Regions from separate parts of the Agathobaculum sp. Marseille-P7918 genome, predicted to be linked through region 1. Evidence: riboswitches for the same ligand, from Rfam matches in the RefSeq annotation. Region 1 holds a riboswitch; each other region holds the start of a gene.
The links. Region 1 has a riboswitch for FMN ahead of ribD (bifunctional diaminohydroxyphosphoribosylaminopyrimidine deaminase/5-amino-6-(5-phosphoribosylamino)uracil reductase RibD). Riboswitches for the same ligand answer to the same signal wherever they lie in the genome.

Region 1 (4,901 bases):
TCGATGTGACCGGAAACAATGTGTCCGCCGAAGCGACCGTTCAGGGGCATGGCGCGCTCAAGATTGACCGGTGAGCCGCTTTGCAGTGCGCCGAGGCTAGAGCGCCGCAGCGACTCGGCCATGACGTCTGCGCTGAAGCTGTCCGCCGTCATCGCGACAACGGTCAGACACACGCCGTTGGTGGCGATGCTGTCGCCGAGCTTGGTGCCTTCCAGCACGGTTTTCGCCGCGATGGTGAGTCTTGCGCCCGCGGCGCCGCGCTCGATACGGCGTACGGTGCCGATTTCCTCAATGATACCGGTAAACATATTACAGCACCCCCTCGAGCAGGAAGTCCGCACCCAGCGGCGTGACAGTTGCGTTTTTGAGTGTCAAAGCGTCTGACATATGGGCGAAACCTGTGCCGCCGAGCGGGGTTTTGGCGGTACTGCCGCCAATCAGTTTGGGTGCGATATAAGCCTGCACTTTATGGACGATACCTGCCTCAAGCGCTGCAAACGCCAGCTCTGCGCCTCCTTCAAGCAGGATGCTGTCCAGACCGCGCGCAGCAAGCTGATGCATCAGGTCGTTCAAGTCCACTTTGCCGTTTTGTGCCTTGCACAGCAATAGGTGTGCGCCTGCTTTTTTGAGTGCCGTGGCGCGTTCGTTCCATTCGGTCACGGCGATGACCGTGTCGGTGTCGTGCGCGGTGCGAATGAGTTGGGAGTCCAGCGGCGTGCGCGCGTGACTGTCACAGACAATGCGGCATGGGTTGTGTCCGTCCTCGATGCGGCAGGTGAGCAATGGGTCGTCTGCCAGCACGGTGCCGACGCCAACCATGATGCCGGATAGGCGTGCGCGTGTCTCGTGCACGTGACGGCGGGCGGCTTCGCCCGTTACCCAGCGGCTGTCGCCGGTGTACGCGGCAATCTTGCCGTCCAGCGTCATAGCATATTTGAGTACAACATACGGGGTTTTGTTTGTGATGAAGTGAAAGAATACCTCGTTGAGCTGGCGGCACTCGTTCTCACAGATGCCGGTTTCGACCGGAATGCCTGCATCCCGCAGAATCTGTGCTCCCTTGCCGGCAACAAGCGGGTTTGCGTCCAGACACCCGACGAATACACGACCGATGCGCTTTTCGAGAATGGCTTCTGTGCAGGGAGGGGTGCGGCCCCAGTGGCAGCATGGCTCAAGCGTAACGTATAAGTCTGCGCCTGCCGGGTCCTCCGTGCAGTTTTTCAGCGCGTTGCGTTCAGCGTGCAGGCCGCCGCAGTATTCATGCCAGCCTTCGCCGATGATGCGTCCGTCTTTAACGATGACGCAGCCGACCATTGGGTTAGGGCTGACGTGTCCTGCGCCGCGTTTGGCCAGTTCAAGTGCGCGGCGCATATAAGATTCCGTTTGGTTTTGCAATCGGATCACCTCGCCAAAACAGCCTGTTACGGGCTGTAAAATGAAAAATCGCCCCGAAAGCAGATGCTTCGGGGCGAAACGTCATAAAAATAAAAAATCTGAAACACAAAATGTGTTTCAGAACAGCAAACAAGCGAAAACGGAACAAAATCCGTTTTTCGCGCATTCTTCTTTCATCCAGACTATACTGTCGGCTTCGGAGTTTCACCGAATCATGCATTCGCTTTGAAAAAGCGTCCGCTCGCGGGCTGTACCGCCGGTAGGGAATTGCACCCTGCCCTGAAGAATCCTGATATTCGGTTTTAGCACAGCAGTTAAATGCTTTGCTGAACACAGTATATACCCGCAAGAACAAGAATGCAAGCATTTTATGAAAAAATATGCAGAGGCGGCCTTGGCCGCCCCTGCATTTGGGAAGAGTATAAAGAAAAGAGAAAAGAATGTGGCTTATCTACATTTTTATCATAGCGTAGTCACATCAAATCCGGAGCAAAAGAAAATCAAATTTGTGCAAAAAAACAGAACAAGGGCAGGGAGCCGGTAAACCGGAAAAGAACGCTTGTGAGACAGGCGGGAACGTGCTATAATATTTCCATATTGCTATTATGGAACAGATAAGGAGCTTTCGGGGTGAAAAATCGCGAGCAAATTCGTAATTTTTCCATTATTGCGCACATCGACCACGGTAAGTCCACGCTTGCCGACCGCCTGCTTGAGCAGTGCAAAGCGGTATCTCAGCGCGAGATGGAGGAGCAGTTACTCGACAATATGGATCTGGAGCGCGAACGCGGCATCACGATTAAGGCGCGCGCCGTGCGTATGGAATATGAGGCGGACGACGGCAAAACCTATGAGATGAATCTCATCGACACGCCGGGGCATGTTGACTTCAATTACGAGGTCTCTCGTTCGCTGGCTGCGTGCGAGGGTGCGCTGCTGGTTGTGGATGCGGCGCAGGGCATCGAGGCGCAGACGTTGGGCAACACCTATCTTGCGATTGACGCGGGGTTGGAGGTTGTGCCGGTTATCAATAAGATTGACCTGCCGGCTGCGGACGCGCCGCGCGTCAAGCAGGAGATTGAGGATATCATCGGCATCCCGGCTGAGGACAGCCCGGAGATTTCCGCCAAAATGAATATTAACATTCATTCCGTGCTTGAGCGCATCGTGTCGGACATCCCCGCGCCGACGGGCGATCCGGATGCACCGCTGCGCGCACTGATATTTGACAGCCAGTACGACCCTTATAAAGGCGTTATCGTCTATATGCGCCTGATGGAGGGCTGTATCCGTCCGGGGATGAAGGTCAAAATGATGGCGACCGGCGCGACGTTTCAGGTGCTCGAATGCGGCTACATGCTGCCGCTCGGGCTATCCCCGCAGCAGGAGCTGTGCGCGGGTGAGGTCGGTTACTTTACCGCATCCATCAAGACCGTATCCGACACTCGCGTCGGCGACACGGTCACCGAGGCTGAACGCCCGACGGCGGAGGCCCTACCGGGTTATCGTCCCGCGCGGCCGATGGTGTTCTGCGGTATTTACACCGAGGATGGTTCCAAATACCCCGATCTGCGCGATGCACTGGAGAAATTGCAGCTCAACGATGCGGCGCTGTCCTTCGAGCCGGAAAGCTCGGTAGCGCTGGGCTTCGGTTTCCGCTGCGGGTTCCTCGGCATGCTGCACATGGAGGTCATTCAGGAGCGACTGGAGCGTGAGTTCGACCTCGATTTGGTCACGACGCTGCCGAGCGTGGTCTATGAAATTGTCAAGACCGACGGCACGGTTGTCCAGTGCGACAACCCGCATGATTATCCCGATCCGGGTCTCATTGAGGAGGCGCGTGAGCCGTTTGTCAAGGCGACCATCATGACGCCGCAGGAATATGTCGGCAACATCATGCCGATGTGTCAGGAGCGGCGCGGCATATTTAAAGACATGCAGTATCTGGATGCCAATCTGGTAGAGCTGCACTATGAAATGCCGATAAACGAAATTATTTACGACTTTTTTGACGCGCTCAAGGCACGCACTCGCGGCTACGCTTCGCTGGACTACGAGTTTCTTGATTACCGGCCGAGCGACTTGGTCAAGGTGGATATGCTGCTCAACGGTGACCAGGTGGACGCACTTTCGTTTATTGTGCACCGCGAAAAGGCTTACGGCCGTGCGCGCCGTATCTGCGAAAAACTCAAGGAGAATATCCCGCGTCAGCTGTTCGAAGTGCCGATTCAGGCGGCAATCGGCGGAAAGGTCATCGCGCGAGAGACAGTCAAGGCGATGCGCAAGGATGTGCTGGCCAAGTGCTACGGCGGCGACATCACGCGCAAGAAAAAACTGCTGGAAAAACAAAAGGAAGGCAAGAAGAAGATGCGTTCGCTCGGCACGGTGCAGATTCCGACCGAAGCGTTCATGGCGGTCTTGAAGCTGGATGAGGAATCATGAGCAAATTCAGTTATAATAATCGGCCTTTGGGGCTGTATCTGCACATTCCGTTTTGTGTAAAAAAGTGTGCTTACTGCGATTTTTATTCCGTGACAGACGTGGATCTGATGAAAAACTACGTTTCGGCGCTGTTAATGCACATTCGTGAATACGGGAAAACGTGCAGCGGTTATACGGTGGACACCGTGTACGTCGGCGGCGGCACGCCGTCCTGTTTGGGACCGAAGTATCTTGGCCGCATCCTGCAGGAGGTGCGCAACAAATTTCCGCTTGCGGATGACGCGGAGATTACGGTCGAGTGCAATCCGGAAAGCACGGATAAAAAGGTGCTTGACGCGATGAAAAAACATGGCGTCAACCGCCTGTCCTTCGGTGTGCAGTCCGCGCAGGAGGACGAGCTCAAACGCATCGGACGTATCCATACGTTTGAGCAAGCCAAAGCTGCGGTGGATTTGGCGCGAGAGAAGGGCTTCGATAATATCAGCCTTGATCTGATGTACGGTCTGCCGGGCCAAACGCAGGAAAAATTCCTCGACTCGGTTGAGCAGTGTCTGGCGCTTGGGCCTAAGCACTTGTCGTGCTACGGCCTGAAGCTCGAGCCAGCCACCCCGATGGGGCGCGAAAACCCCGTTTTGCCGGACGACGACGCACAGGCAGATACTTATCTTGCCATGTGTGATCTGCTGCGCAAGAACGGGTTTGAGCATTACGAAATTTCAAATTTTGCCAAGCCCGGCTTTCGTTCGCGGCACAATGCAAAGTACTGGGATTTATCCGAGTACCTGGGTCTTGGGCCGGGGGCGCATTCGTTCATGAACGGCCGCCGGTTCGAGTTTGCAAGGGATATCAAGGCATACATAAACGGTGAGGATATCCTGCGGGATGAGGACGAGGTGCCAACCTTCCAACGGCAGGGCGAATACCTGATGGTGCGCCTTCGCACGGCAGAAGGTGTGGATTTCATTGATCTGGAAAAACGGTATAACATCGACTCAACACCGTATGAGGAAGCGTTTCGCAGCCTGATGGGGCAGGAATTAGTTGCTCATCAGGGTACCCGCTGG
Region 2 (4,901 bases), on a different contig from region 1:
TGCAAATTGCGAACGAAATTTTGGTTCTGCACAGTCCGACGCAAAAGCAGTTGGCGGCCTTTCTGGAATCATCGTCAATTGCCGCCCCGGAGATTGTCCTTTCGCAGAGAAATATGGAGGACGACGAATTATTAACGCAGGCATTAAATACTATGGGTGCAGAGAGAATTATTGTGCAAGCTGGATTTGGTGAAGTTTTGTCTCAATATCATGGACTATCTGTAGAAAGTCCCTATGTAACCGGAGAAATTGTGCGGCAGTTTGTGAAGGAGTGAAAACATGCCACAGGAAAAGTCTAAATCCAACGGAAAGTCGCAGCTGCTTCAGGATTTGAAAAAAGGGACTTTTGCATCGCTTTATGTGATCTTCGGCGAGGAAAGCTATTTAAAAGAATATTACTTGCAGCAGCTCAGGGAGAAAGTCATTGATCCCACATTTGCGGATTTCAATCGGATTGAATTAGAGGGGAAGGGGCTGACTCCGGAACAGCTTACCGAGGCGGTAGACAGTTATCCTGCAATGTCGGAAAAGAAACTCATCATCGTGACAGATTTTGATTTGTTTAAACCGCCTGCTGCGTTCTCCGATATGCTGCCCGCATTACTGGAAGATTTACCAGACTATGTTTGTCTGGTGTTCTACTATGATATTTTAGATGGCAAACCAGACAAACGAACAAAGTTATATAAGACGCTGCAAAAGGTCGCTTGTTTTGTGGAGTTTACTCACATGGAAGAGCGTGAACTGGTTGCGTGGTTGGAGCGACGCGCCCGTGCGCTTGGTTGTGCCATCTCACCGGAGGATGCGTCGTATATGATTTTCCTTTGTGGAAATTCTATGACCAATTTGGCGGGAGAGATGGAGAAGGCTGCAGCTCATACCACTACGGGGGAAATCAAAAAATACAACATTGATGCGGTCTGTTCACCGATTTTGGATGCTGTGGTTTTTGATTTGACAGATGCTATAACAGTAGGAAAATTTGAACGCGCAGTATCTTTAGTAGGTGATTTGATTGCACAGAAGAACAATGAAGTGATGATTTTTACGACAATCACACGCCATATTCAGCGTTTATACGCGGCGAAGCTGTGCGCAGAAGCGCGTGGAGGAGAAAAACAGCTGATGGATATGATTGGCTCTAAATCTCCATATTACGCTAAGCAGTTACAAAACGCAGCACGACGTGTATCCCTAAAATGGTTGCGTCATGTTGCTTCTCTGTGCGCACAAACCGATGCAGCGCTAAAGGGCAGTGCGGTGGATCGTCAAAAGCAGATTGAATTAACGCTGTTGTCCATGGCATCCGCATTGAGGGAGGGCTAATGTGATACGAGTTCGTGAAGCAATTGTAGTAGAAGGTCGCTACGACGTGAATACAGTCCGTCAGGTTGTGGATGCAGTTGTGCTGGAAAGCGGGGGCTTTCGGATTTTTCATGATAAGGACCAGCTCCGCTTACTGCGAAAAATTGCGTTATCACGCGGCTTAATTGTGTTGACGGATAGCGATGGGGCTGGTTTTGTCATTCGCAATTATATAAAAGGGGCATTACCGCCTGGAAGTGTGAAGCAAGCCTATATTCCGGACGTTGTCGGCAAGGAGCGACGCAAACGTCATGGTTCAAAGGAAGGAAAACTCGGGGTAGAAGGGATGCGCCCAGAGGTTATTTTGGAGGCGTTGCGTCGTGCTGGCGCTACTTTTGAGGACGAAGTATCCTCTTCCGCACAGGATAAAAAGCCAATCAGCAAGGCAGATTTTTTTGCATGGGGATTATCCGGTCAGCCGAACAGCGTAAAACGTCGTACAGAAGTGCTCAAAGCATTGGATTTACCATCCCATATGACGGCCAATGCGCTATTGGAATTTATCAATGCAGTTTCTTCCCGAACTGAAATGGAAGAGATCATCCATAGAATATCAGCAGGGGATTGACAAGTATGGCAGATAAGCCTATAATGATATCATAAATAAATAGTTCTGTTTCAGGGCGGAGTGAAAGTCTCCACCGGCAGTATACGGGCAGTTTGTCCGATAGTCTGCGAGCCGAAAGGCATGATGGGTGTGAATCCCAACCGACGGTTATAGTCCGGATGAAAGAAACAGGTGTATTTCGGTACGTCTGCATGCCCTTGGATTGCTCCAAGGGCTTTTTGTTACCCAAACAAACAGAACTCCTTGCAAAGGAGAAGATACTCATGACGAAAACCAGTAAAATCACGTATACCGCAGTATTTGCGGCCATCGCTACCGTTTTAATGTATTTTGAATTTCCGATTCCGTTCATGCCGCCGTTTCTGAAGGTGGATCTGTCGGGGGCCGTTGTTTTGATTGGAGCATTCATCTTTGGCATTGGTCCGGCTATTACGATGATAGGTATCAAAGATCTGATTCATTTGACACAGAGCCAAACCGCAGGATCTGGTGAATTGGCAGATTTTTTGATGCTGTCAACGTTGGTTGTAATTGCTGTACTTATTTACCGTGCGCATAAGTCCAGAAAAATGGCGGCTGTAGGGTGTCTGTGCGGTTCTGTCGCCATGGCCGGTATGGGCATGCTGACGAATTACTGCTTGATTATCCCGTTTTATGTCAATGGAATGGGCTGGAATTTGGATGCTATTTTTGATATGTGCCGAGCGGTCAACCCCGCAATCAATGGAATGGGCGCATATCTTTTGTTGGGAATTTTGCCGTTTAATCTAATCAAAGGTGTGATTTTAACCATTATAACTATGGTTGCCTATAAGAAACTGAGTGTTTTCATCAAATCAAAGCAAATAGCAATTCATATGCGGCAAAAAGCCAACTAATAAATAAACAAATGGGGGACATGGACGGAAAAAACGTTTATGTCCCCTTGTTTTTATGATGGAGGTTGTAATGAATAGAAGAAAAAGATGGATACATGCAATTCTGCTGTGCGCGGTTGGCATTGGAATCGCCAGCTTGCAGTGTGGTTTGGTGACACGATATTATACGCTGGAAACCGATAAATTGAAAGAGGGGCAGGGGATGCGTCTTTTGATGCTTTCTGATTTGCACAGCTGCATTTACGGAGAGAATCAATGTCAGTTGATAGAGCGAGTTATCCGTGAGCAGCCGGATTGTATTTTGCTGTGTGGAGATATCGTAGATGATAAGATTCCTCGTGATGGAGCAGAACAATTATTGCAGCAAATTACCCAAATTGCACCTTGCTACTATGTATCGGGTAATCATGAATTCTGGAGCGGGCAAGCGGAAGATATATTTGATATGATTGAGCAATATGGTGTTCATGTTCTGCGTAACGACCAAGAAACCGTAACTATAAATGAAGTCAATTTCATACTGTGCGGTGTGGATGATCCTGCTTCAACAGGGACTCGACAGGCTCGCTCATACGGAGAGTCAGAAGAATATCGGCATACTTTATCACGGTTCCAAAATCTGGATACAAAGCAGTTGTGTGTGTTGCTGGCACATCGGCCTGAATATATCACAGAGTATGCAAAGTATCCGTTTGACTTGGTATTGTGCGGACACGCGCATGGTGGTCAATGGCGCATCCCATATCTGCTTAACGGCTTGATTGCACCCAATCAGGGATTTTTCCCGAAATATGCTGGCGGTCAATATACCTGTGGCAGCATGACTGAAATCGTTGGTCGCGGTTTGGCACGTGATTGGAAACCGCGATTGTTCAATCCACCGGAAATTGTAGTGGTTGAGGTGAGTGGTACAGGAGAGCAAACAGACTTCTAAATTCAATATATATAATTATACAAAAGAAAAGTTTTGTATAATTGAGGGGATTGTAAATCCAAGAAACGCATTAGAAACTCCGGATACGTTCAACGCTGGCGTATCCGGAGTTTCTTCATTGCCATGTCACTCCAATTGGATGATTGTACAATAGCCGCACGATTTCACTGGTATTGTAAGCGCCTGTCAAATCGTTTTGTAGGCTGCTTTGATATTGTGCCCAAAGTCGCAATCCGCTTCGATCACAGATAACTACATCGAAACCTGTCTGCATCATTCCACTATAGCGATCATAACTTTCACCCGCCAATGCCAGCTTACCATCCTGATAATCTATCGCACTGCTGTCTATGTTCCTCGGCAGATATTGATAATCCAATGTATTTGTTGTCTGCATATCAATATGGAATTTTCCATCTTTGTCTGGCAGCAATACTGTTGCGGTTTTGTCAATAATGGTAACGATAAAATTTTTGTTTTCTGGCAACAAATACAGAAATCCGCTTCCGTTTTGTGTTGTTTGAAGTACTAGCCGCTGTATCTGCTGCATGCTATCCATCGAAATCACAGTTAAGTAGTATACATTATCATCTTCTCGCGTGTACAAAAGTAGTGTTTTCCCATCCGACCACTGACACAGGTCAAGAAACTCCTCTTTTGGGGAAATCGGATATACAAGCCGCAGGCTGTCAAGATGCAAACTGCCATTTTCCAGTGTTTGTATTGCATTTCCTTGATGCTGTACTTTTCCTGCTGTGTAATCCATCGCATAAATGCCATATCCCCCTGGAATCAGGCTGGTATCCACGATATTGTTTTGGTTTGTACGATTATTGAAAGAAAAATAAATGGTTTCCGGCGTAACAATTCCTTGTGCATAAAAATTGAACTGCTCACCTTCGTTCGAATTCGTACCTGATGAGTAAACCATCCCAGCGCTGTCTTTTTCCAATGAAATTGTAAGTTTCTCGTTCGGAAGTACTGGGATACGGAAAAATTCCTCCAGTTTATTTTGTATCGATGCATCATATCCCGGATCGGTGGTGCTCCAAATGCCAAAATCCTGCTGGATTCCTTTCAAACTGATAAACCCGGCGAGCGGATAATACTTGCAATAATCCGCAACATTGATGGTTTTCTGCGCTTCCTGACCGGG
Region 3 (4,901 bases), on a different contig from region 1:
GTCGACCGCGACAAACGCAAGTAAACTAAGCGCCGCAAAAGACACGCTCCACGGAGCAGCCGGTAAAATACTCAGCCCCTGCAAAAAGCTCACACCCTCGGCTCGCTGCACCGCACGCAGTGGCGTCAGCACAAAAACCGCACCGAGGAACGCGCAGAGTGCCAGATTGATGAGCAGCGTCCCCTGCCGCAGCAGGGTCAGGCTCTCGTCCGTCTGCATCTCGCGATTGGCCGGTCCATCCGACATGCCAGCAGCCCCCTTTTCCCCGTCAAGCCTTGTCTTTCTTCTGCCGCAGACAGTCGCCTTTTTTCCTGCCGTGCTGCGCTGTGGAACGGGTTTCCTATGCATAAATTATAATATATATCCTGCACAAGATCAAACAACATATCAGATCAGATGCAAAAACAGCAGGCGGATACCCGCAGCCTGTCCGGTGAAATAGCGCGTCGTTCACCGCAGGCCGCAAATAATATGTGTAAAACCTCTCCGGAAAAGAATCGTCGTCCTGTTCAGAACCGGCAAAAAAGCGTTTTCATGACTCCCCTAATATGATATGATAAAACCAGTAAGGGGGGCTGGCGATGAAATGGAGACGACTGTTTCTTGCTGTGTGCGGCGTCGTGCTGGCGGCATGGCTGTGCCTGACGCTGGGCGCATGGAAAGAACAGCAGGAGACACCGCTGCGTATCGGCGCAACCTATATGACAATGAACAATCCGTTCTACAGCGTCATTGACGAGGAACTGCGGTTGATGATCGAAAGCCGCGGCGATATCCTGCTCACGCGCGACCCTGCACTCGATCAGGAGAAGCAAAACGACCAGATTCACGAACTGCTTGCGGGTGGAATCGATCTGCTTGTGATTAACCCGGTGGATTTTCAGCAGATTCGTCCTGCACTGGAGGAAGCGCGGGAGGCAGATGTTCCGGTTGTGATTGTGGATTCGCAGGTGAGCGATCCCTCACTGGTTGCCTGCACGATTGCTTCAGACAATTATGGCGCGGGCGTATTATGCGCCGAGCATCTGATGAGCACGCGTGATTCCGCGCGCATCGCCCTTCTGGAGCACCCGACCGCCCAGTCGGCGGTCGACCGCATTCGAGGGTTTTGCGACACCATCGCCGCGCATCCGCAGTATCAGATTGCCGGCCGCGCAAGCAGCGACGGTCAGCTGGAGCTTGCCATGCCGGCGCTGGACGGCCTGCTGGATGCCGATCCGACGATTGATGTAGTGATGGCGCTCAACGATCCGACAGCATTGGGGGCGATGGCTGCACTGGAGGAGCGTCATTTACTGGAGCGCACACTGGTTTATGGCGTAGACGGTGCTCCCGAAGCCAAAAATATGATTTTTGAGGGTGTGATGACAGCAACGGTCGCCCAATCTCCTATTCAGATCGGACAGACGACAGCGCAGGTCATATACCAGATTCTGTCCGGACAAGCCTATGAAAGCGAAATCATTGTGCCGGTCGAGTTAATTACAGCGGAAAATGTGGAACAGTTCGGCTCAGACGGCTGGCAATGAGTGATACTGCAGGCGGCGTATCCCCAACTTGTATCTCCGCCGACCGGCCATCCATAACGCACAATATTTCTGCAAAAAAATTGGTCTTCAAGCGATTGACAGGGCAGGATTTTCTGCTATAATGGCCTTATAAAATTGTATATTCCTTTCTTCGGAAACGAGAGTATTCTCTACTGGCGGTCAAAGCCCGCGAGCGCAAGCTAACCCGGTGCAATCCCGGGGCCAACAGTCAGGTCTGGATGGGAGAAGAAAGCCGCCGGCAGCACCGGCAGCTTCTCGTGCACGATGAAAGAACACGAAGCAGCCGGTATTGCATCCGTTGGATGGCAATCAACGGCTGCTTTACGATTTATCCGGCTTATCCGGCGGCAGGGAACCACAAGAGGAGGCTGTCGCCATGAATAAACCGGTACAAAACGCAAACCCGCTGGAAACAGAGCCGATCTCCGCGCTGTTAGTGCGATATTCTATCCCCACAGCACTGACACTCATGGTCAATTACCTTTACAACATCGTTGATCAGATTTTTGTCGGGCAAGGCGTTGGCATCACCGGCATGACAGCTACCAATGTCGCGTTTCCGCTCATGATTCTGGTAAACGCAATCTCGCTGCTGCTGGGGGATGGGGCCGCGGCCAATATCAGTCTGTGCCTGGGCCGCAAGCAGCAGCAAACAGCAGATGCGACCATGTCGCACGCACTGACTTTAATTGTCGGCAGCGGCATCCTTTGCGCGCTGGTGTTTGCTATCTTCGCCCCGCAGCTGGTGATTCTGTGCGGCGTCACGGAAACCGCTTATACGCAGGCAGTCTCCTATCTGCGGGCGATCGCATGGGGCGTACCGTTCCAGCTGATGTGCCCTGCATTCACCGCCATCATCCGTGCGGATGGCGCTCCCCAGTACACCATGAAATGTATGATCGTGGGCGCTGTTATCAACCTGATTCTGGATCCCATTTTCATTTTCCCGCTGCAAATGGGTGTGGTGGGCGCCGGTATCGCCACAGCGGTGGGACAGACAGCTGCCGGCTGTATGTGCCTCTTTTATCTGCGCCATATGCGTACCGTCCGCATTCGCAAACCCGATCTGTGCCCCACGCCTGCATTGACCGGACGTATCGTTGCGTTGGGGTTTCCCAGCCTGCTGACGCAGACGATGATGGCGCTGGTACAGATCACCATGAACAACCTGATGCGTCAGTATGGTGCATTGAGCGCCTTTGGCAGCGACATCGCCCTTTCGGTCTACGGCATGATGATGAAGGTATACCAAATTGCTCATTCAATGTTTGTGGGCGTCTCCTCCGCTGTACAGCCCATCAACGGCTTTAACTTCGGCGCCAAACACTACACGCGGGTACATCAGACATACCTGCTGGCCAGCCGGATTGCGCTCATCATTTCCGCTGTATGCTTTCTGGTTTTCATGGTGCTCCCCCGGCAAATCGGTATGCTCTTTGTCTCGGATAATCCTCTGTATCTGGATTGCACCGCTCACATTTTCCGAATTTATATGATGGCCTTTTTCCTCTACGGTCTGCATATGACTACGGCATCCTTTTTTCAGAGCATCGGCAAACCTGTGCACTCGCTGATGATTCCGCTGGTACGGCAAGGGGTGTTTCTGATTCCGCTGGCGTTGCTGCTCTCCCGCAGTTTTGGTCTGGATGGCGCTTTATATGCCGTTCCCATTACGGATATGCTGGTCTTTTTGCTCAGCATTGCGTTGGCGTTTACGGAATTTCGCTCCTGGCGTAAAAACGGATGGCTGTAAGCCACAGTATGAAAAACCTCCTGTCGCAGCATAGCTGCAACAGGAGGGTTTCTTTTACTCGTCAGAAAGACTTGCGCTTATCTGCATACTGCAAGATGAGAGACGCACATTTATCCTCTATCAATGCGTGCTCTTGCGTCGGCTCGCGCCGCCGGTGCGCAGCCATTCCTCATCGACCGGATCGATCACATTCACCTCGGTGGTCAGGAAAGTGCTCGCCATGGAAACCGCATTTTGCAGCGCCAGACGCACCACCTTGGTCGAGTCCATAATACCGGCTTCAATCATATTGACATAGGTATTGGTGCAAACATCCATTCCCATTCCAGGCTCCAACCGACGAATCTCTGTCACAACGGAATCGCCGTCTCCGCCGGCATTTTCCACAATCTGAGCTGCCGGTTTGGTCAACGCAGTGCAGATGATCTGCGCGCCGACCTTTTCATCTCCCGTAAGCTGCGCCGCATATGCCTCAACCTGTGTGCAGGCGTCGCAGTAGGCCACGCCGCCACCGGCCACAACACCTTCCTCCAGCGCAGCGCGAGTGACATTCAGCGCGTCTTCCACGCGATGTTTTTTCTCCTTCAGCTCCAGCTCGGTCGCTGCGCCAACGTGGATCAGGCCCACGCCGCCTGCCAGCTTGCCCAGACGCTCACGAGCGCGATCCACCGCGAACTCATCCTTCGCCTGCGCCAGCATGCGCCGGAGCATCTCGACTCGGCTGTCAATTTCATCGCGATTGCCCGCGCCCCCGACGATCAGCGTGCTGTCCTTCCGAATGATGACCTTATCTGCCCGGCCAAGCATGTCCATTGTAGCATGGCTCAAATCATAGCCGGTTTCCTCGCGGATGACAACCGCGCCCGAAATCAGCGCAATATCATCTACCAAAGCCTTTTTCCGTTCGCCAAAGCCCGGCGCACGCACCGCAGCTACGTCGATTGCGCCCTTGAGCTTGTTGATAATGAGCGCCTTCAGCGCCTCGCCCGTCACATCCTCCGCCACAATGACCAGCGGACGATGCTGCTGCGCAACCTGATCCAAAATCGGCAGAACTTCTTGCAGTTCGGTGATCTTTTTGTCGGTAAACAGAAGATACGCATTCTCGAATACGGTTTCCATCTTCTCCTGATCGCTCACCATATAAGGCGACAGATACCCCTTGTCAAACCGCGTGCCGCGGACGATCTCGCAGGAAGTCTCCATCGTGCTGGATGCATCTACCGTGATCACGCCATCCGAACCGAGCTGATCCATGATATCTGCAATCATGCTTCCAATCTGTTCGTCGTCAGCAGAAACACCCGCAATGTGCGCAATATCATCCCGCGTGGTCAGCTTGTACGAATGCTCCTCCAGATACCGCACTACCTCGTCAACCGCGCCCTGCATGCCCCGGCGAAGCTGTATGGGATTGGCACCTGCTGCAAGATTGTGAATCCCTTCGCGAATAATCGCCTGTGTCAGCAGCATCGCGGTAGTCGAGCCATCGCCAGCCGCTTCATTTGTGCGGAGTGCAACATGCTTGATCATCTGTGCACCCAGATCTTCCGCAATGTCAGTCAATTGCATGTCATTGATAACGCTCGCGCCATCAT

Region 2: it holds a riboswitch for FMN, as region 1 does, so the genes downstream of both, ACESSO_RS16350 (ECF transporter S component) here and ribD (bifunctional diaminohydroxyphosphoribosylaminopyrimidine deaminase/5-amino-6-(5-phosphoribosylamino)uracil reductase RibD) in region 1, are expected to answer to the same signal.
Region 3: it holds a riboswitch for FMN, as region 1 does, so the genes downstream of both, ACESSO_RS12735 (MATE family efflux transporter) here and ribD (bifunctional diaminohydroxyphosphoribosylaminopyrimidine deaminase/5-amino-6-(5-phosphoribosylamino)uracil reductase RibD) in region 1, are expected to answer to the same signal.

Annotation. Positions count from the first base shown of each region.
Region 1 is NZ_CAXTXI010000005.1:59,669-64,569, forward strand. Features, by position in the region: gene ACESSO_RS08735 (riboflavin synthase) at 1-308, opposite strand, end outside; gene ribD (bifunctional diaminohydroxyphosphoribosylaminopyrimidine deaminase/5-amino-6-(5-phosphoribosylamino)uracil reductase RibD) at 310-1,371, opposite strand; FMN riboswitch at 1,557-1,686, opposite strand; gene ACESSO_RS08745 (hypothetical protein) at 1,766-1,939, shown strand; gene lepA (translation elongation factor 4) at 2,026-3,837, shown strand; gene hemW (radical SAM family heme chaperone HemW) at 3,834-4,901, shown strand, end outside.
Region 2 is NZ_CAXTXI010000017.1:24,716-29,616, reverse strand. Features, by position in the region: gene ACESSO_RS16365 (ComEC/Rec2 family competence protein) at 1-275, shown strand, start outside; gene holA (DNA polymerase III subunit delta) at 280-1,326, shown strand; gene ACESSO_RS16355 (toprim domain-containing protein) at 1,328-1,933, shown strand; FMN riboswitch at 1,976-2,107, shown strand; gene ACESSO_RS16350 (ECF transporter S component) at 2,197-2,811, shown strand; gene ACESSO_RS16345 (metallophosphoesterase) at 2,867-3,745, shown strand; gene ACESSO_RS16340 (hypothetical protein) at 3,861-4,901, opposite strand, start outside.
Region 3 is NZ_CAXTXI010000010.1:12,058-16,958, reverse strand. Features, by position in the region: gene ACESSO_RS12745 (sensor histidine kinase) at 1-246, opposite strand, end outside; gene ACESSO_RS12740 (sugar ABC transporter substrate-binding protein) at 582-1,529, shown strand; FMN riboswitch at 1,673-1,784, shown strand; gene ACESSO_RS12735 (MATE family efflux transporter) at 1,927-3,303, shown strand; gene groL (chaperonin GroEL) at 3,424-4,901, opposite strand, start outside.